DNA from 3 places in the Blautia sp. AM28-27 genome. Region 1 is predicted to be linked to each of the others. Evidence: predicted binding sites of a transcription regulator. Region 1 holds the regulator's gene; each other region holds the start of a gene.
What was found. The regulator NrdR, encoded in region 1, represses ribonucleotide reductase genes. The targets are predictions, from matches to a motif close to CACAANATNTTGTG.
Positions count from the first base shown of each region.

Region 2: the regulator NrdR is predicted to act here: its motif matches at 3,845-3,858, upstream of DW743_RS01320 (ribonucleoside triphosphate reductase).
Region 3: the regulator NrdR is predicted to act here: its motif matches at 3,672-3,685, upstream of nrdD (anaerobic ribonucleoside-triphosphate reductase).

Region 1 covers NZ_QUJK01000001.1:503,601-510,331, reverse strand. The annotation lists gene DW743_RS02540 (citrate/2-methylcitrate synthase) at 1-400, opposite strand, end outside; gene DW743_RS02535 (DUF3786 domain-containing protein) at 531-1,166, opposite strand; gene nrdR (transcriptional regulator NrdR) at 1,181-1,633, opposite strand; gene DW743_RS02525 (YlmC/YmxH family sporulation protein) at 1,776-2,027, shown strand; gene DW743_RS02520 (acylphosphatase) at 2,028-2,333, opposite strand; gene DW743_RS02515 (GNAT family N-acetyltransferase) at 2,361-3,527, opposite strand; gene DW743_RS02510 (heavy metal translocating P-type ATPase) at 3,722-6,262, opposite strand; gene DW743_RS02505 (LysR family transcriptional regulator) at 6,516-6,731, shown strand, end outside.
Region 2 covers NZ_QUJK01000001.1:277,017-283,747, forward strand. The annotation lists gene glmM (phosphoglucosamine mutase) at 93-1,439, shown strand; gene DW743_RS01310 (tetratricopeptide repeat protein) at 1,436-2,470, shown strand; gene hflX (GTPase HflX) at 2,489-3,724, shown strand; gene DW743_RS01320 (ribonucleoside triphosphate reductase) at 3,972-6,383, shown strand; gene DW743_RS01325 (O-acetylhomoserine aminocarboxypropyltransferase/cysteine synthase family protein) at 6,542-6,731, shown strand, end outside.
Region 3 covers NZ_QUJK01000015.1:35,116-41,846, reverse strand. The annotation lists gene trxB (thioredoxin-disulfide reductase) at 176-1,096, opposite strand; gene DW743_RS14550 (hypothetical protein) at 1,156-2,481, opposite strand; gene dapF (diaminopimelate epimerase) at 2,687-3,535, shown strand; gene nrdD (anaerobic ribonucleoside-triphosphate reductase) at 3,707-5,842, shown strand; gene DW743_RS14535 (MATE family efflux transporter) at 5,940-6,731, opposite strand, start outside.

The DNA.
Region 1 (6,731 bases):
CGTCACGCACAAAGTTCTTCGGCAGGGACTGCTGCTGTTTTAAGATTGTCTTAAAATGATTGAGCTGCTCTTCATTCGGCAGATTTCCAAATAAGAGCAGATACGCAACTTCTTCGAATCCCATACGGTTTTCACTTAAAAAGCCCTGGGTCAGTTTTTCCACGTTGATGCCGCGGTAGTACAGACGTCCGTCACACGGCGTTTTGACGCCGTCAATGATATCCGAAGACACAACGTTTGAAATCTGTGTCAGTCCCGCAAGGACGCCAACGCCGTTGATATCGCGCAGTCCGCGTTTTACATCGTATTGCCCATACAGCGAAACATCCATTTTGGAGTTATCCAGACAGATGTTTGTCAGTTCCTCTATTTCCGGTGTTACTTTCATGCTAAAAGCCATATGCATTCCCCTTTCTCTTCTCTTTTTTTACTCACTTTCGCTCATTATAGCATTAAACCAGGGGATTCGTATACTGAAATTTTTATAAACATTCGAAAAATTTTCGTAAGATTTTGTCTCACAAAAGGTATCAGGCTTCTGTTTTACATGCATCGAAGGCTTGATCCAGTGCGTCCAGGAAATCTCCCATCACGTAATACAGCGTCTCAAACCGCAGATAATCGAGGACGTTTTCATCCCACATAAACTTCAGCACCGGCGGGAATTCCTCATCGGACTCCCAGAACTGGAAGACGAGCGGCAGAAACGGAAAGACATGAAAAACAAAAGCAGCGTCTCCCGGGAAATATGGTTTTCCGCCAAGGGAAACGCATGCTTTTTTCAGCTGTTCCACATGCCCGTCATACCGTGCGGCGCGGCTGTCGTGAACGCCGGACGCAATCGTGCGGCCTTTGATCGTTCCCTTTAAGGAATTGGTACGCGCATACGTGCCGGCGAGCACAATCTCCTTCTTTCCGCAGCAGAGCAGGTCGAAAATCGTCAGCGTCTCATTGAAACTGCCCTGATGTACATGAAGAAAATGGTCTTTTGATCCCTCTACAACGCCGGTATGGCGGTTCACTCTCCATTCTTCAAAAAGATACGGCACATAGAAATAATCGTCATCAAACGCAAAGCCATACTTTCCTTCGATCTCCTTCTGATCGTATGTCAGAAAACGTTCCTGCATCTGATCACGCATTTTAATATAGTTCGACACTTCCATTTTTTTGCCTCCCGCTATTTGTCGAGCATCTTTTTCAGCTCGTCCATGAACGTGTTGACGTCCTTGAACTCACGGTAAATCGACGCAAAGCGGACGTACGCCACCTGATCCAGGTCTTTTAAGTAATGCATGACCTTCTCTCCGATCACAGAGCTTGGAATCTCGCGTTCCTCGCCGTTGAAAAGCTCCGTCTCCACCTTGTTGACCATCTCGTTGATCTTCTCGGCGGACACCGGCCGTTTGTGGCAGGCGCGCAGGATACCGGTCTCGATTTTCGAGCGGTCATACTGCTCGCGGTTCATATCTTTTTTGATGACGATCAAAGGGATCGTCTCCACTTTTTCGTATGTCGTAAAGCGTCTGCCGCAGACATCGCACATCCGGCGGCGGCGGATCGCATTGCTGTCTTCAATCGGGCGTGAATCCACAACCCGGGTATTATCCTGATTACAAAATGGACATCTCATATCTTTCGTCCTCGTTTCTAAATAAGTATTTCGGAAAGTTTTCTACTTTTACAGTATACGCATTTTTCCGTGAAATTCAAGTCAACTGCAGCAACATTTTCGCATATGTTTTTCCATAGGAATCTGTAAAAAGGAGCACCGCATGCGCGTTGTAGATCTCCGCCAGAAAGAAGTTATCAATATCTGCACCTGCAAAACGCTCGGCTGTCCGATTGATGTGGAATTCAATCCAAAAACGGGACATCTTACCGGACTCGTTCTTCCGGGTCCTGTGAAATTCTGCGGCTTTTTCTGCCACGGCGAGGATTTTGTGATCCCATGGGACCGCATCTGCCAGATCGGCAACGATATCATTCTCGTCGAAATTCCGGAAAAAGAGAAAAGGCAGCCCTGATCAACGGATATGAAAACCGAATTCCGATTCCAGCGGAATCTTCGTCCATTTTGCATCCGTGATTTCGATGTAGCTGGAGGTGCGGATCCTTTTGATCATCTCCGTGATCGTCTCCTCATCACCCTGCACCTCCATCTCCACCGTCTCATCCCAGCAGTTTCTCACCCAGCCGGTCAGTCCGAGCTGGTAGGCAGCATAATACGCCCGGTAACGGAACCCCACGCCCTGCACCTGGCCGTAGAAAATCACATGGTACCGGATTTCTTCTTTTTCGTCTCTTCTGTCTCGTTTCTCTGTCTCGTTCATATTTCTCTGCCTCCCAACAGTCATTGCCTAAAATTCGTCTGCCGTCGCACAGTACAGCGGAAGCGGGAACCAGTCGGATGGAATGTTCTTCCAGATTTCAGATGGAACCTTGCTTCCCTTACTTGCCAGCGGTGAAAGAAGCAGTTCCTGCGCCTGCTCCCGGTTGAGTACATCTGCCCCCGGATGGGCTTCCCCTGTCACGGTCACAGTTCCATCTTTTACCGTCACGGTCACCGGCTGCCCCTCCAGTACAGCAGACCACGTTCCATCGCTGATGCCCATCGTCTCTGCTTTCATGGTCAGCATTGCCTCGATAACGTCCGCAAACTCAAAAATGCGGTACATCGCGGAACCGCAGCGCTCTTTTGTGAAACTCTCGCAGACTTCCGATAACGCTGCTGCTTTTCCGGTCTCATACACCGGAATGGAAATGAAAAGAGAGTCAAGCGCATTTTCTTTTAAATAAGCGGCAAGTGCAGGAACGAAATCCTGTTCCTCCAACACTTCTGCTTCCACAACCTGGTTTCCGCCGCAAAGTGCCAGATATCCGATCCGCTCACCGTTTTTCCAGATTGCAATTGCCTGCTCGCCGAATGTTTTCAGGCAGGCTTTCACATCCTCTCTTACCACGTAAAGCGGTTTTTCCTCATTCAGCTTCTTTGCAAAGGCTGCCGCCTCTTCGTCCGCTTCGCCGTTTTCCGGAAACAGCGGCGCAAAGGTGTAAGCGGAGAGTTCCCCGTTTTTCCAGGTATGGCGCACATTTGCCACATCCAGGTAAAACGTGTATTTTTCACTTCCCGGCGTAAAGCCAAAGTAGGCATACCGCTGTCTCTGGCCGTCCAGTACCAGAAGATCACACGTTCCTTCCAGATCCGTAATCCAGTCGCCAAGAAGACGCTTCATGTGGCCTTCGCCCCTTGCCTTTGGATGCACGGAAACGCTTCCCACATATCCTGCGCGGAGCAGCTTACCCCCTGCTGCCATTTGCTGCGGAAGCACCGCAATCTCGGCCCGGAGTCTGCCGTTTTCCGCAACAGCGACGCGGTGGATCCGTGCCATTTCCGGTCCTGCCTGATAAACCTTTGGAATTAACTGCTCAAAGTCGTGCGGACGGTGTGCCGTGCTGAACACGTAGTTTGCAAGTTCGATGCAGTCCTCCCACTCTTCCGGCTTTGCAAGTCTGTACTCTGTCATAATGTAAAAACCTCCTGATCCTAAAGACCCTTTTGTTTTTGCTCTTCTTTTTCTCTATCCTAACGGATTTTTGTCCTTTTGTCACGAAAATTCCGAACAAATTGCAATATTTTTGCTATATCTGGTAAAAAAAAGGAAACGCGCCCGGAAATTTTCATTCCAGGCGCGTTTCCCTTTTCTCAATGTTTCCTGTTTTACTGGATTCCTTTTACGGTGTAATCCTGTGCCTCTACGGCTGTTTTCAGCACATCGTCTGATACCGGGGCTGTCAGTGTTACAACGGCTGTTCCTTTTTCATGGCTTACTTCTGCGGATGCAACACCCTCGATTGCCTCAAGTGTTTTCTTCACTCTTGCCTCGCAGTGGCCGCACATCATGCCCTCGATTGTCATGGTTTTTACCATTCCCTGTTCTGTTGTCATGTTCAGATCCTCCTTTGGAATTTCGTTTTTGATTCTTTTATCTTTTGACGCGTCGTGCATCCGAAACAGATTCAGACGCAGGGCGTTTGTCACAACGCAAAAGCTCGAAAGGCTCATCGCCGCCGCACCGAACATCGGGTTCAGCTTCCAGCCGAACAGCGGGATCCATACGCCCGCAGCCAGCGGAATACCGATGATATTGTAAATGAAGGCCCAGAACAAATTCTCGTGAATGTTCCTGAGGGTCGCACGGCTTAAGCGGATCGCTGCCGGTACATCGGAAAGGCGGCTCTTCATCAGGACAACGTCTGCCGCATCGATCGCGATATCGGTTCCTGCTCCGATGGCAATACCGATATCCGCACTGGTCAGAGCCGGTGCATCGTTGATGCCGTCTCCTACCATCGCTACTTTTCCTTTTTCTTTCAGGCGGCTGATGACCGCTTCTTTTCCATCCGGCAGAACGCCTGCGATGACTTCGTCCACACCTGCCTGTGCGCCGATGGCACGCGCGGTGCGCTCATTGTCTCCGGTCAGCATCACGACACGGATTCCCATATTCTGCAGCTCTTTCACCGCACGCGGGCTGTCCTCTTTGATGACATCCGCAACCGCGATCATACCGAGCATCTTTCCATCTTCACTGAAGAACAGCGGTGTCTTTCCTTCTTCGGAAAGTTTTGCTGCCTGCTCTTCCATCTGTTTCGCGAGAACCGCTTTTTTCGTAATCAGTGCGCGGTTGCCTCCGCAGAGCTCTTTTCCGTTCCGTTTTGCCACAAGGCCGTTTCCAGGAAGCGCAGAGAAATCACTGACTTCTTCGCGGGCCAGGCCTTTTTCCTCTGCAAGTGCAAGAATCGCACGGGCCAGCGGATGCTCACTTTTCTGCTCCAGTGCAAAGGCACCTTTTAAAAGCTCCTCCTCACTTACACCGTCCGCCGGGACAAGATCGGTTACCTGCGGCTCTCCGCTTGTGATGGTTCCAGTCTTATCGAGTGCAACGATCTGTGTTTTTCCTGTCTCCTCGAGAGAAACTGCGGTTTTGAACATCGTTCCGTGTTTTGCTCCCATTCCGTTTCCGACCATGATCGCAACCGGTGTTGCAAGGCCGAGCGCACACGGGCAGCTGATAACGAGAACGGAAATACCTCTTGCAAGAGCAAAGCCGACGCTCTCTCCTGCAAACAGCCAGATCACAATCGTAGCAAGTGCAATGCAGATAACGGCCGGCACAAAAATACCGGAAACTTTATCGGCCACTTTGGCGATCGGCGCTTTTGTCGCTGCCGCATCGCTGACCATCTGAATGATCTGGGAGAGTGTTGTGTCTTCTCCGACTCTCGTCGCCTCACAGGTCAGGAAACCGGACTGGTTTAAGGTCGCCGCCGATACGCGGTCGCCGGCCTCTTTATCCACCGGAATACTCTCGCCAGTCAGCGCGGATTCGTTGACGGCACTCGTTCCCTCCAGGACAACGCCGTCCACCGGAATATTTTCGCCCGGGCGGACGATGAAATGATCGCCCTTTTTCACCTGATCAATGCCGACTTCCACTTCTTTTCCGTCTCTTAAGAGAACGGCAGTCTTCGGAGCCAGCTTCATCAGACTCTTTAACGCATCGGTCGTTTTTCCTTTGGAAATCGACTCCAGCATTTTTCCGACGGTAATCAGGGTCAGAATCATGGCTGCGGACTCGAAGTAAAATTCATGCATATAGCTCATGACTGCATCCATGTCCCCCTGTACCTGCGCTCCCGTCATGGCAAACAGGGCGTAGACGCTGTATACAAACGATGCGGTAGAACCAAGCGCTACCAGCGTGTCCATGTTCGGTGCTTTATGCCAGAGACTCTTGAAACCGCTGATAAAGAATTTCTGGTTGATGACCATGACCGCAATGGTAAGCAGGAGCTGTACCAGTCCCATTGCGATGTGGTTTCCTTCAAAGAATTTCGGCAGCGGCCATCCCCACATCATATGGCCCATGGAGAAATACATGAGCGGAATCAAAAGAAGAACGGAGCTCAACAGACGGCGTTTCATGACCGGTGTTTCCTTGTCTTTCAGCATCTCTTCGTATTCTGCTGTGGAAGCCGACTGTGATGTGCTTCCCTTCTCGCCTTTTTTCGACGCACCGTAGCCTGCATTTTCCACGGCGGCAATAATCTCTGCCGGGGAGGCCGTTCCCTCCACGCCCATGGAATTTGTCAGAAGGCTGACTGCGCAGGATGTGACACCGGGTACCTTTGACACGGCTTTTTCGACACGGCTCTGGCAGGCGGCGCAGCTCATGCCGGTTACATTGTACTGTTCCATCGTATGTCTTCCTTTCTGTAGTTCTGGATTTTCTATTTCATATACCCTAATGGGGTATCTTATTTTCTTCTACACTATATACCCTGTCCGGGTATTTTGCAAGTGTTTTTTCAAAAAATTTCCACTTCTCTTCTGCCATCCCCCGCACAATCCGGCCGGACCATCCTCAGAAATCCCTTGACAACCCGGCGCATGTATTTTATATTGAAGCAATCATGGATGATTTTTTCTTCTTCATCCTTCGGAGGTTTTTATGATTACATATGATTATTATCGCATTTTTTACTTCGTAGCACAATATCACAGCTTTACAAAAGCCGCGGAAATTCTGAAAAACAACCAGCCCAACATCACACGGTGCATGAACAATCTGGAAAGTGAGCTTGGCTGCAAACTTTTTATCCGTTCCCACCAGGGTGTCACACTGACAGCGGAGGGCGAAAAGGTGTATGAGCGTGTGGCCGTTGCC
Region 2 (6,731 bases), 230 kb from region 1:
GTTATTTGAGTGAATAACCAGAAAAAGCGTGTTTGAATGATTGCAAAAAATTTCAGACACGCTTTCTGCCCGAAAGGGGAAAGGAGCATACCATGGGTAAATATTTTGGAACAGATGGATTTCGCGGAGAAGCAAACATTGATCTGACGGTTGAGCATGCATATAAAGTGGGAAGATTCCTCGGATGGTATTTCGGAAAAGACCACAAAGCACAGATCGTCATTGGAAAAGACACCAGACGCTCCAGCTACATGTTCGAATATTCGCTGGTAGCAGGACTGACCGCATCGGGAGCAGACGCTTATCTGCTGCACGTAACGACCACACCGAGCGTTTCCTATGTTGTCCGTACCGAAAACTTTGACTGCGGAATTATGATCTCCGCCAGCCACAACCCGTTCTATGACAATGGAATCAAAGTCATCAACGGCCTGGGACAGAAACTGGAAGCCGACATCGAAGCGCAGATCGAAGCCTACATCGACGACGGAACACCGAAGATCCCGTTCGCAACGAGAGAAGACATCGGACGCACCGTGGATTTTGCAGCCGGAAGAAACCGCTACATCGGACACCTGATCTCGATTCCGACAAAATCCTTTAAAAACATGAGAGTCGGACTCGACTGCTCCAACGGAAGTGCCTCTTCCGTAGCCAAGAGCGTGTTTGATGCCATCGGCGCCAAGACATATGTGATCCACAACGAGCCGGACGGAACAAACATCAACTGCGGCTGTGGTTCCACCCACATCGAAGAGCTTCAGAAATATGTAAGAGAGAAACACCTCGATGTCGGATTTGCCTACGACGGAGACGCAGACCGCTGCATCGCTGTCGATGAGCTGGGAAATGTGGTAGACGGAGACCTGATCATGTATGTCTGCGGTAAATACTTAAAAGAAAAAGGCCAGTTAAACGGAGATACGATTGTGACCACGATCATGTCAAACCTCGGTCTTTACAAAGCGTGTGACCGCGCCGGTATCCGGTATGAGAAGACGGCAGTCGGCGACAAATACGTGTGCGAGAACATGATGGCAAACGGCTATTCTCTCGGCGGAGAGCAGTCCGGCCACATTATTTTCAGCAAGCACGCGACGACCGGTGACGGAATCCTGACCTCCCTGATGGTGATGGAAGTGCTGATAGATAAGAAACTCCCGCTCAGCACCCTGACAGCCGAGGTAGTGATTTACCCGCAGCTCTTAAAGAATGTCCGCGTGGCAAACAAAGCAGCTGCAAAGGCCAACCCGGCAGTACAGAAAGCAGTAGAAGACGTAGCAGAGGCCCTGGGCGATGACGGACGCATCCTCGTAAGAGAGAGCGGCACCGAGCCGGTGATCCGTGTCATGGTGGAAGCACCGGACGACGCAACGTGTGCAAAATACGTAGACCAGGTTGTTTCTGTGATGCATAAAGAAGGACTTGTGACAGAATGAAAAAAAGACTGGTAATCTTTTTTCTGGCGGCGGCAATGGTGCTTGGCGGCTGTGAAAATAAAAATTCAAAGCTTTATAAAAAGGGCATCGAGGCGCTCGAACAGAAGGACTACGTAACGTCGATTGCGATGCTGGAGGGAGCCGTAAAGGCAGGCGACCGACTGGCGGAGAGCTACCGGTCGCTCGGCATCGCTTATCTGAAAAGCCAGGAGTATGACAAGGCAAAAGAGGCTTTCAAGAGCAGTCTTTCGAGCATGAAGCACAAAGACGCGGAGTTTTCGCGCGATGTCATGTATTACGAGGCGGAAACCTGCGTACAGGCCGGAGATCTGGATGGAGCCATTGAGATCTGCACCAATATTCAGGAAGAAAAGGCCGATGCCGATGCGCTGTTCCTTAGGGGACGCGCGTACTTCCTGCAGAAGAATTACGAGCAGGCGAAGGTGGATTTTGATGCGGCAGTGGAGACGAAGGAGAGCTATCAGCTCTGCCTTGACATTTACGAGCTGTATCAGGAGAGCAGCATGAAGGCGGACGGAGACCGTTACCTCGAAGCGGCAGTGAAGATTGAGCCGAAAACGACCGAGGATTATTATAACATCGGCTGCGCATACTACTATCTGGAGGAGCAGGACGAGGCGGTCAAAGCGTTCTCGAAGGCAATGAAGGACGGCAGCAGCGCGGCGATGGAAATGCTCGGCGAGGTTTACCTTTCCAATGGTCAGAACGACGAGGCGAAAGCACTGTTTTCTTCGTATCTTTCGACAGATGGCTTTGCGGCGGCAGCAAACAACGGGCTGGCGCTCTGCGCACTTGCGGAAAACGACACGGACAGTGCACTCTCGTATATCGAGGAAGGACTCAAAACGGCAGAGGATTCCGACCGGGAAAATCTGCTGTTCAACCAGATTGTATCCTATGAAAAACGGGCGGATTTTGATACCGCGAAGTCGCTGATGGCGGATTTTCTGGCAGCATACCCGGAAAACACCGCGGCGCAGCGGGAAAATACGTTTCTCCAGAACCGATAACAGACGGAGGAAGTTGGATTGTTTGATTTAAGAGAAGAACAGGAGCGCGTGATTCTGGTCGGCGTACAGGAAAACGGCGGCGCAAACGCAGAAGAATCGCTCGACGAGCTGGCGGAACTGGCCAGCACCGCCGGTGCGAAGGTGGAGGGCCGCCTGGTGCAGGTGCGAGAGGCCATTCATCCGGGAACGTACATCGGAAAAGGAAAATTAGAGGAATTGAAAATTCTGGTGCGCGCCTGCGATGCGACGGGCATCATCTGCGACGATGAGCTCTCCTCGATCCAGTTAAAAGGGCTGGAGGAAGCACTGGAATGCAAGATCATGGACCGTACGCTTTTGATCCTGGATATCTTTGCGGCGCGCGCCGTGAGCAGCGAGGGTAAAATCCAGGTTGAGCTGGCCCAGTTAAAGTACCGTGCGTCCCGACTTTCCGGCCTTGGCACATCGCTTTCCCGTCTCGGCGGCGGAATCGGTACGAGAGGACCGGGAGAGAAAAAGCTGGAAACCGACCGGCGCCTGATCCGCACGCGTATTACGCAGTTAAAACGTGAGCTTGAGGAAGTACGCCAGCACAGAGAGCTCCTTCGTGAAGGCAGAAAACGTTCCAAAATCCCGGTAGCGGCGCTCGTAGGCTATACGTCAGCGGGAAAGAGCAGTCTTTTAAATGCACTGACAGGATCGGAAATTCTGGCAGATGCAATGCTGTTTTCCACGCTGGATACGACGACGCGGTCACTGACCCTTCCGGATGGACAGGAAATCCTGCTGACCGATACGGTTGGATTTATCAATAAGCTGCCACATCATCTGATCGATGCATTCCGCAGTACGCTGGAGGAAGCACGGTATGCCGACTATATTCTCCACGTTGTGGATACGTCAAATCCGCAGATGGAGCTGCAGATGCAGGTCGTGTACGATACGCTGCGGGAACTGAAAGTTGAGGACAAAAAGATCGTCACCCTGCTGAACAAGCAGGATAAGCTTCTCGCCCCGATGGTTGTAAAAGATTTCCGGGCAGACGCGAGCCTTGCGGTCTCTGCCAAAACAGGACAGGGACTCGAAGACCTCAAAAATTTACTCTCCTCGTGGATGATGGAGGGAAAAATCTATATCGAGCGCCTCTATCCGTACGATAAGGCGGGAACGATTTCACTGATCCGCGGATACGGAATTCTGCTCGAAGAAGAATATCTGCCGGAAGGCATCCGCGTAAAAGCCTATGTACCGAAGGATATCTATCCGAGGGTATAGAGGTATGGCAAGCGGGCTTAAAAACGGCAGTACATCCCTTTAAGCGCCGTACAGCGCCGAAAAATGGAAGGGACAGAATACAAGTAAAAGTACCATATCTAGTGATGTTAGAAAATTTCACACTAGATATGGTACTTTTTACTATTGACGGGAGGAACATGCTCTGCTATCATATGGTTCAGACACTGCAAAGAGTGGAACCTTAAAAAGGCCTTGCAGAAACGGTTGAATTAACAGGAGGGATTCCATGTTTCAGGTAGAAAAGAGAGACGGAACGATTGCAGAGTTCCAGATGAAAAAGATTACCGATGCGATTGGAAAAGCATTCGGCGCAAAAGATATGCAGTTCAGCGATGACATGCTTCAGATGCTGGCACTGCGCGTAACAGCGGACTTTCAGTCCAAGATCAAAGACGGAAAAATTTCAGTGGAGGCAATTCAGGACAGCGTGGAGAACGTGCTGATCCAGTGCGGCTACGCAGAAGTGGCAAAAGCTTACATTCTGTACCGCAAGCAGAGGGAAAAAATCCGCAACATGAAATCGACGATCGTAGACTACAAAGAGATCGTGGACAGCTACGTAAAAGTAGAGGACTGGCGTGTCAAAGAGAATTCGACCGTAACGTATTCTGTCGGCGGTCTGATCTTAAGCAATTCCGGCGCGATCACAGCCAACTACTGGTTATCAGAGATTTATGATGACGAGATCGCCGAGGCACACCGCAACGCGGATATTCACATCCACGACCTGTCGATGCTGACCGGCTACTGTGCAGGATGGTCGTTAAAACAGCTCATCAAAGAAGGACTTGGCGGCATCAACGGAAAGATTACTTCTTCTCCGGCAAGACATCTTTCGGTTCTGTGCAACCAGATGGTCAACTTCCTCGGCATTATGCAGAACGAGTGGGCAGGTGCGCAGGCATTTTCTTCATTTGATACGTATCTGGCGCCGTTCGTCAAAGTGGACAACTTAAGCTACGGCGAAGTGAAGAAGTGCATCGAGGCGTTTATCTACGGCGTCAACACACCGAGCCGCTGGGGAAGCCAGGCACCGTTCTCCAACATCACACTCGACTGGACCGTACCGGATGACCTCGCGGAGCTTCCGGCGATCGTCGGCGGCAAGGAGATGGACTTCAAGTACAAAGACTGTAAAAAAGAGATGGATATGGTCAACAAAGCGTTCATCGAGACGATGATCGAGGGAGATGCCAACGGAAGAGGCTTCCAGTACCCGATCCCGACCTACTCCATCACATCCGATTTTGACTGGTCCGATACGGAGAATAACCGTCTGCTGTTCGAAATGACTGCAAAATACGGTACCCCGTACTTCTCCAACTACATCAACAGCGATATGAAACCAAGCGACGTGCGCTCCATGTGCTGCCGTCTCCGCCTGGATCTGCGTGAGCTTCGAAAGAAAACCGGCGGATTCTTCGGTTCCGGCGAGAGCACCGGATCGGTCGGCGTTGTCACTATCAATATGCCGCGTATCGCATATCAGTCCAAAGATGAGAAAGAGTTCTACCGCCGTCTCGATCATATGATGGATATTGCCGCACGTTCGTTAAAGACGAAACGTGAGGTCATTACCCGCCTCCTGGACGAGGGACTGTATCCATATACGAAACGGTACCTTGGAACGTTTGAGAACCACTTCTCAACCATCGGTCTGATCGGTATGAACGAGGCCGGCTTAAATGCCGCATGGCTCGGAAAGGGTCTGGAGGATCCGAAGACACAGCAGTTTACGAAAGAAGTTCTGAACCATATGAGAGAGCGTCTTTCTGATTACCAGGAGGAGTACGGCGATCTGTACAACCTTGAGGCAACTCCGGCGGAGTCGACCGCATACCGTCTGGCAAAACACGACCGTGCAAAATGGCCGGATATCAAGACCGCAGGCCATGAGGGAGATACCCCGTACTACACCAACAGCTCCCATCTGCCGGTGGACTATACCGAGGATATTTTCTCTGCGCTTGATATTCAGGATGATCTGCAGACGCTGTACACCTCGGGAACTGTCTTCCATGCGTTCCTTGGCGAAAAACTGCCGGATTGGAAAGCAGCAGCTTCCCTTGTGCGGAAGATTGCAGAGAACTACAAACTGCCGTACTACACGCTGTCCCCGACGTATTCTGTTTGTGCGAACGACGGCTATCTCGCCGGCGAGCACTTTACATGTCCGATCTGCGGAAAAGAGGCAGAGGTTTACAGCCGTATCACGGGATATTACCGTCCGGTCAAGAACTGGAACGACGGAAAACGCCAGGAGTACAAGAACAGAACTGTATATGATATCATCCACTCCAAATCGCCGGAGCAGAAAATGAAATCGTACGGTGCAGCAGAGAAACTGGCAGAGCAGGCCGCTGGAAAAGAAGAGCCGAAAGCCGCTGCAGCAGCAGATAAAATCGAGGAAGACGGCATGTACCTGTTCACGACAAGCACCTGCCCGAACTGCAAAATGGCAAAAGAAATGCTCGCCGAGGAGCAGTATGAGGTGATCGACGCAGAGCGTCACCCGGATCTTGCCGCACAGTACGGCATCATGCAGGCACCGACTCTTCTCGTTGTGGAGGACGGCCAGGCGCAGAAGATTGTGAATGCTTCCAATATCCAGAAATATGTGGATGAATATCTCTCCTAAATCTGTGCGCATATAGTTGCAGGAAAGAACAAACAGAGTTATAATAGGAAAAAGCGATACCCTCGCCCGGGCATCCCGGGTGGGGGTATTATTATGGCGCTGAGCACAGCAGAAATCGGCCCGGTGGACCGGTTTCACTTACAGAAGGGAGAAAAATTATGGGATACAGCCAGGACACAATCTGTGTACAGGGAGGATGGCAGCCGAAAAACGGTGAGCCGCGTGTACTTCCGATTTACCAGAGCACAACATTCAAATATGCAACCAGCGAGGAAATGGGAAAACTGTTCGATCTGGAGGAGGAGGGATATTTCTATTCCCGTCTGCAGAACCCGACGAACGACGTCG
Region 3 (6,731 bases), on a different contig from region 1:
GGAAAAAACCGGTTTCTTTGTGCAATTTCGACAAAAAGAGGTTTTAAAGTTTTACACGACTGACATGAAAGGTTTTTCAGATTTCAGAAACTACGGAAAAACAGAAAAAAGCAGGCAGTTCTCCGTACAATACGAAGAATGCCTGCTTTTGCCGTATTCTATTCGAAAGAAGCCATCAGTGGCTGATCAGATATTTCTCTACCGAAGTCACACAGTTCGCGCCGTCGGCGGCTGCCGTGATGATCTGACGGAGCTGCTTCGTGCGGACATCGCCTGCGGCGAACACGCCCGGCACGCTCGTCACACCGTCTTCGCCGGCTTTGATGTAGCCAGCCTCATCGGTTTCTACGATGCCTGCGATCAGTGCGGAGACCGGAACGATGCCGACGGCAATAAACACGCCGTCTACCGTGATCACACCGGCTTCCCCTGCCTTTTTGTTCGTTACCTTCACGCCGGACACCATCTCGTTTCCTTCGATGGAATCCACAACCGTATCCCACACCATTTCCACATTCGGCAGTGCCAGCAGTGCATCCTGGAGAACACCGGCTGCCCGCAGTTCATCGCGGCGGTGGATCACGTAAACCTTTTTGCACGTTCTGGCAAGGAAAATCGCATCCTCCACGGCGACATCGCCGCCGCCGATAACGGCAACGGTTTTGTCTTTGAAAAATGCGCCGTCACACGTTGCACAGTAAGAGACGCCCATGCCGGAGAGCTCCTTTTCACCAGGTACATTTAACGCGCGGTGCTCCGCACCGGTTGCAAGAATGACCGTTTTGGCATGATACTCATTTTTTCTCGTGCGGACAATCTTGATCTCTTCGTCAAGAACAAGCTCCTTCACACGCTCACGGGAAAATTCCGCGCCCATTTTTTCAGCGTGTGCGCGCAGCGTGCTTCCGAGATCCATGCCGCTGATGCCCGGAAGGCCGGGATAGTTGTCTACTTCATAGGTATTCAGCACCTGGCCGCCGCTTGCAAAGTTTGCCTCAATCGTAAGAGAGGAGAGCTTTGCGCGTTTCGCATAAATCGCGGCAGAAAGACCCGCCGGGCCGGAGCCGATGATGATAACGTCGTATAAGTTTTCCATAAAAATCCTCGTTTTCGTCTGTAGTAAGCTGCCATGCAGCCATTTTTCTGAAAGTATCGTTACGGAGCCGGTGTTTCGGACGGTTCCTGACTGTCGGAAACGGAAGATGAATCTTCCGCGGAAGTTTTTTTGGCTTCTTCTTCCGGCGCTTCCGGCTGGTTGTGAACCACCTTGATGCTGCGTACCAGCTTCAGATCGTTGTCGATGCCGATTTCAGTGTAGTCCAGCTTTTCGTCATCACTATAGAATGTGTAGAGTGTCAGGTTACTATCCTCTTTTTCCGTTTTTTCTGATTTGGCATCCCCTGCCTTCGCCAGAAAATCGCTCTCGGAAGTGCCGAGCGTGATGCCGTTTGTGATTGAAATCGGAATCTTTGTCGTATCGAGATCGCCGTACAGCGAAGTAACAAAACAGTTGCGCACTGTCGTCGCCTCCGCGCCGTAATTATGTACGGTGCAGTAAAGCTTCTGACCGCCCTTTTCCAGCGTGACGTAGCCGTATTTTCCGTTTAAAACGGCCGTATCGGACTCTTTCGTATTGACGGTCCAGTCGTGGTCCAGAAGTTCACTGACCGGAACGGGAAGATGATAGAGTACATCGTCAAAGCGGACGGTCCAGTCGTTGATTTCACTGCTGTCGGCTTCCGGTGCCTGGTAGGCCTCCACTTCCGGTGTTGTGGCATCGCTGACACCATCGAGCGCTTCTGCATCAGCCGTGGTCGTAAAGTTCTGCATATCGAGGGAATACAGAATTCCCGTTTTGTTATCGAAGCCGAGCGTGATCGTCTGGTACAGCCCGTACTCATACGTGAACTGCACAGAGGTATCGGTCTCATAACGGTCCTTTGGCGCACCGTAGATGCTTTCCGCATCCTCCATCAGCGACTGCTGCAGAGTGACGCCGTTCGGCAGGCCGACATAGATATTCTGGCCCTCAGCGGTCGAGGTATCGATGTGAATGCCTCCGATCAGACATTCCGCCACTGGCTTTACCGTGGTGTCCGGATTGGCAATATCGACGGTAATCTGGTTTCCGTCCTTTTCAAAGCTTTCGCCCTCTGAGAAGGATTCCGGCTGGATTTCCTTCGTGTCGTCGCCGCTGTAAACCCAGCCAAGCGCTGTAAAATCCGCGTAGGATTCCGGAATTTCGTATGTATCGCCCCAGATGGCAAGCTGAAAACTGTTCAGGTTCTTCGAGAGATCTACATCGTATTCCGGAATCTCATCGGAATCGCCGGAGGCCGCCAGATTGTCTTCGGGGTCGTCATCGTCGGTACTCTGACTGATGGTTGTGATCGGAATCGTTTCTGTTTTCTTTCCGCAGCCGCTCGTTCCCACGAGGAAAGCGGCAAATACTGCTGTTAAAACCCAACGGTATTTTTTCATCAAAACCTCCTCATAATAAATGGTTAAAAATATTTGAAAGTTACTTCATGTAAGTAACGATATCAGTTCCCCCTATTCTATCACATTCCGCTTCGTTTTCCAATGTCTGAAGCGGATTTGAGAAAAATGGTTTTTCAAAAGCGCGGTACGGAATACATATTTAGTAAGGAACTGGAAAGGGCAGAAGTCTGGGAGGAGGCTGTGTATGCGTTTTACAAAAATGCAGGGCTGCGGAAATGATTATATCTATGTAAATGCCATGGAGGAGCGGGTGGAGAGTCCGGGACGGCTGGCAAAAGCGGTAAGTGACCGCCATTTCGGCATCGGCGCGGACGGGCTGATTCTGATCGGGGCATCCAAAACAGCAGATTTTTCGATGGAAATGTACAACGCCGACGGCTCGAAGGGCGCGATGTGCGGCAACGGCATCCGCTGTGTGGGAAAATACGTGTACGAGCATGGGCTGACGAGAAAAACGACGCTGACTATCGAAACCGGCAGCGGAAACCGTGTGATTCATCTGCAGACGGGGGAGAATCCGAATGAGATCTGTCAGGTGACAGTGGAGATGGGAACGCCGGAATTCCGCGCCGCACAGATCCCCGTTGTTTCTCTGGGGGAATATGTGCTGGAGCATAAAATTACCGTGTGCGGGGAAAATTATACGATGACCTGCCTTTCGATGGGAAATCCGCATGCGGTGATTCCGGTGGAAGATGTGGAAAAAATATCCATTGCAAAGACCGGTTCCGCTTTTGAACACCTTTCCTGCTTCCCGGACCGTATCAATACAGAGTTTATCCAGACTTTAGATCAACACACAATAAAAATGAGAGTCTGGGAACGTGGGAGCGGTGAAACGCTGTCCTGCGGAACGGGAGCGTGTGCGGCAGCCGTCGCGGCGATGCTTTCCGGCTGTGTTTCGGAGGGAGAAACTGCCGTAGAACTGCGCGGCGGCAGGCTTTTCGTTACATGGGACCGGACGAAAAATAAGGTCCTTCTGACCGGCCCGGCCGAGACCGTTTTTGAAGGAACGCTTGCAGAACGAATTTGAAAAATGCAGATTTCTGTCTGCACGAAAGAGCAGTATGCAATATTCTGAAAATAAAAACTTACAGGAAATGCCTTTTCTTTTCAAAAGAAACATGCTACAATATGTGGTGCCCGCTACAAGAAAAGGGTGGGGGACACACAAGATATAGTGTTTGATTTGGAGGACACCACAATGGTTTATATTATCAAAAAGGACGGCACCAAAGAAGAATTCGACGCGCAGAAGATCGTCCGTGCCGTAAATAAATCCGCACAGAGAATCCTGTATACCTTCTCACAGCAGGAGATTGACTTTATCTGTAAGTTCGCAACCGAGCACGTATATTCCCTTGGAAAGACCGAAATTCCGATCAGCGATATGCACAATATCGTGGAGGGAGCACTCGAAAAAGTAAACCCGGCTGTGGCAAAAAGCTACCGCGATTACCGCAATTACAAAACTGATTTTATCCATATGATGGACGAGGTCTACACGAAGAGCCAGTCCATCCGCTACATCGGCGACAAGAGCAATGCCAACACCGACAGCGCCCTCGTTGCAACGAAGCGAAGCCTGATTTTCAACGAGCTGAACAAAGAGCTGTACCGCAAGTTCTTCATGAACCGCAACGAGCTGCAGGCCTGTAAGGACGGTTACATCTACATCCACGACCAGTCCGCACGTCTCGATACCATGAACTGCTGTCTGTTCGATGTCGGAAACGTTTTAAAAGGCGGTTTCGAGATGGGAAATGTCTGGTACAACGAGCCGAAGACACTCGACACCGCATTTGATGTCATGGGCGATATCGTCCTCAGCACCGCTGCACAGCAGTACGGCGGCTTTACCGTGCCGGAGGTGGACAAGATCCTTGCTCCGTACGCACAGAAGAGCTACGATTACTACGTAAAAGAGTTCCTGAAATATACCGACGCATCCTGGGAGGGTGCACAGGAGAAAGCCATCGAGTATGCGATCGACAAAGTAAGAAGAGAGTGCGATCAGGGATGGCAGGGAATTGAGTATAAACTGAACACTGTTGGATCTTCCCGCGGTGATTATCCGTTCGTTACCGTGACCCTCGGCCTTGGAACGAGCATGTTCGAGAAGATGATTTCCATCTCCCTTCTCGAGGTCCACAAAAACGGACAGGGCAAGAAAGGCCACAAAAAGCCGGTGCTCTTCCCGAAAATCGTCTTCTTATATGACAAGGCAATTCACGGAGAGGGCGGCATCGCAGAAGATGTCTTTGAGGCAGGACTTGACTGTTCCTCTAAAACCATGTATCCGGACTGGCTGTCGATGAGCGGCGAGGGCTACATCGCCGAGATGTACAAGAAATACAAGAGAGTCATCAGCCCGATGGGATGCCGTGCTTTCCTTAGCCCGTGGTACGAGCGCGGAGGCATGGAGCCGGCAGATGAGAACGACAAACCGGTCTTTGTCGGACGTTTCAACATCGGAGCCGTTTCCCTTCATCTTCCGATGATCCTGGCAAAATCCCGTTCCGAGAACCGCGATTTCCACGAAGTGCTTGATTTCTACCTCGAGATGATCCGCGATCTGCACAAACGGACCTACGATTACCTCGGCGAGATGCGTGCATCCACGAACCCGCTGGCTTACTGCGAGGGAGGTTTCTACGGCGGCCACTTAAAACCGTCCGACAAGATCCGCCCGCTGTTAAAGCCGATGACCGCATCGTTCGGTATCACGGCGCTGAACGAGCTGCAGGAGCTGTACAACGGAAAATCTCTTGTTGAGGACGGACAGTTCGCACTCGACACGCTGAAATATATCAACGACAAGGTTGCCGAGTTTAAGAAAGAGGACGGCATCCTCTATGCGATCTACGGCACACCGGCAGAATCCCTGTGCGGCCTGCAGATAGAGCAGTTCCGCAAACAGTACGGCATCGTCCGCAACGTTTCGGACCGCCCGTATGTGAGCAACAGTTTCCACTGCCACGTAACCGAGGACATCACCCCGATCCAGAAACAGGATCTCGAGGGACGTTTCTGGGAGCTCTGCAACGGCGGAAAAATCCAGTATGTGCGCTACCCGGTCGGCTACAACAAAGGTGCGATCAAGACCCTGATCGAGCGTGCAATGGAGCTCGGCTACTACGAGGGCGTCAACCTGTCCCTGGCTTACTGCGATGACTGCGGCCACCAGGAACTCGACATGGATGTCTGCCCGGTCTGCGGTTCCAAGAACCTGACAAAGATCGACCGTATGAACGGCTATCTTTCCTACAGCCGTGTCCATGGCGACACCCGTCTGAACGAGGCGAAGATGGCAGAAATTGCGGAAAGAAAATCGATGTAAAATCATTGCGATATTTGTAATACGATAAAAGAACGAAATCCCCTGCGGGAAATCCATTCGGTTTGGATTTTCCGCAGGGGATTTTATAGTTCGGTAATTATTCTTCGATATCGCGGGTGATGTTGCGTACCCAGACGTATTTTTTATAATGAAGATAAACCGCAGGCAGTTTCACGATCTCATCGAGGTTTACGATACAGTAGACAACCATGACCGGCAGCTTCAGCCAGAATGCGGCAAGAAAGCCAAGCGGTACAGAAAAGCACCACATAGCGCCGATGTTTCCCTGCATATCAAATTTCGCATCGCCTCCGGCACAGAAGATGCCGTCGAGAACGGTGGTGTTGACCGACTGTGCCATCAAGTTCAGACCGCAGAAGAGAAGCATGTACTGCAGATATTCTGCCGCGGTATCGGTAAGCGGAGCGAAGTGGACGATTGCAGGAGAGATCAACATCAGAAGACCGCCGGTCACAACGCCGATGGCAATTGCAAGATGCGTCAGGCGGCCGCCGTATTCGCGTGCTTTCTCGAGTTCATCTGCACCGAGCAGGTTTCCGATCAGAACACCGGCACCGCCGCTCACACCGCGGATCAGGCAGGAGAGGAGGCTCTTTGCAATCGAGGTAATCGAGTTTGCTGCAACAGCATCGCTTCCCATGTGGCCCATGATAACGGAGTACAGAACGTAGGCAATTCCCCAGACGAGGGAGGCCGCAAGCACGGGAAGCGTGTAGCGCCAGAAGTCTTCTGAAAGTATTTTCCCTGCGGAAGAGAAGAGGCGGTTCCAGAGAATCCGTACACGCTCCGGTTTCTTTGTCTCGAGATAAGCCCAGATCAGTTCCACAACGCGGGCAGCTACCGTTGCATAAGCTGCTCCGCGGATCCC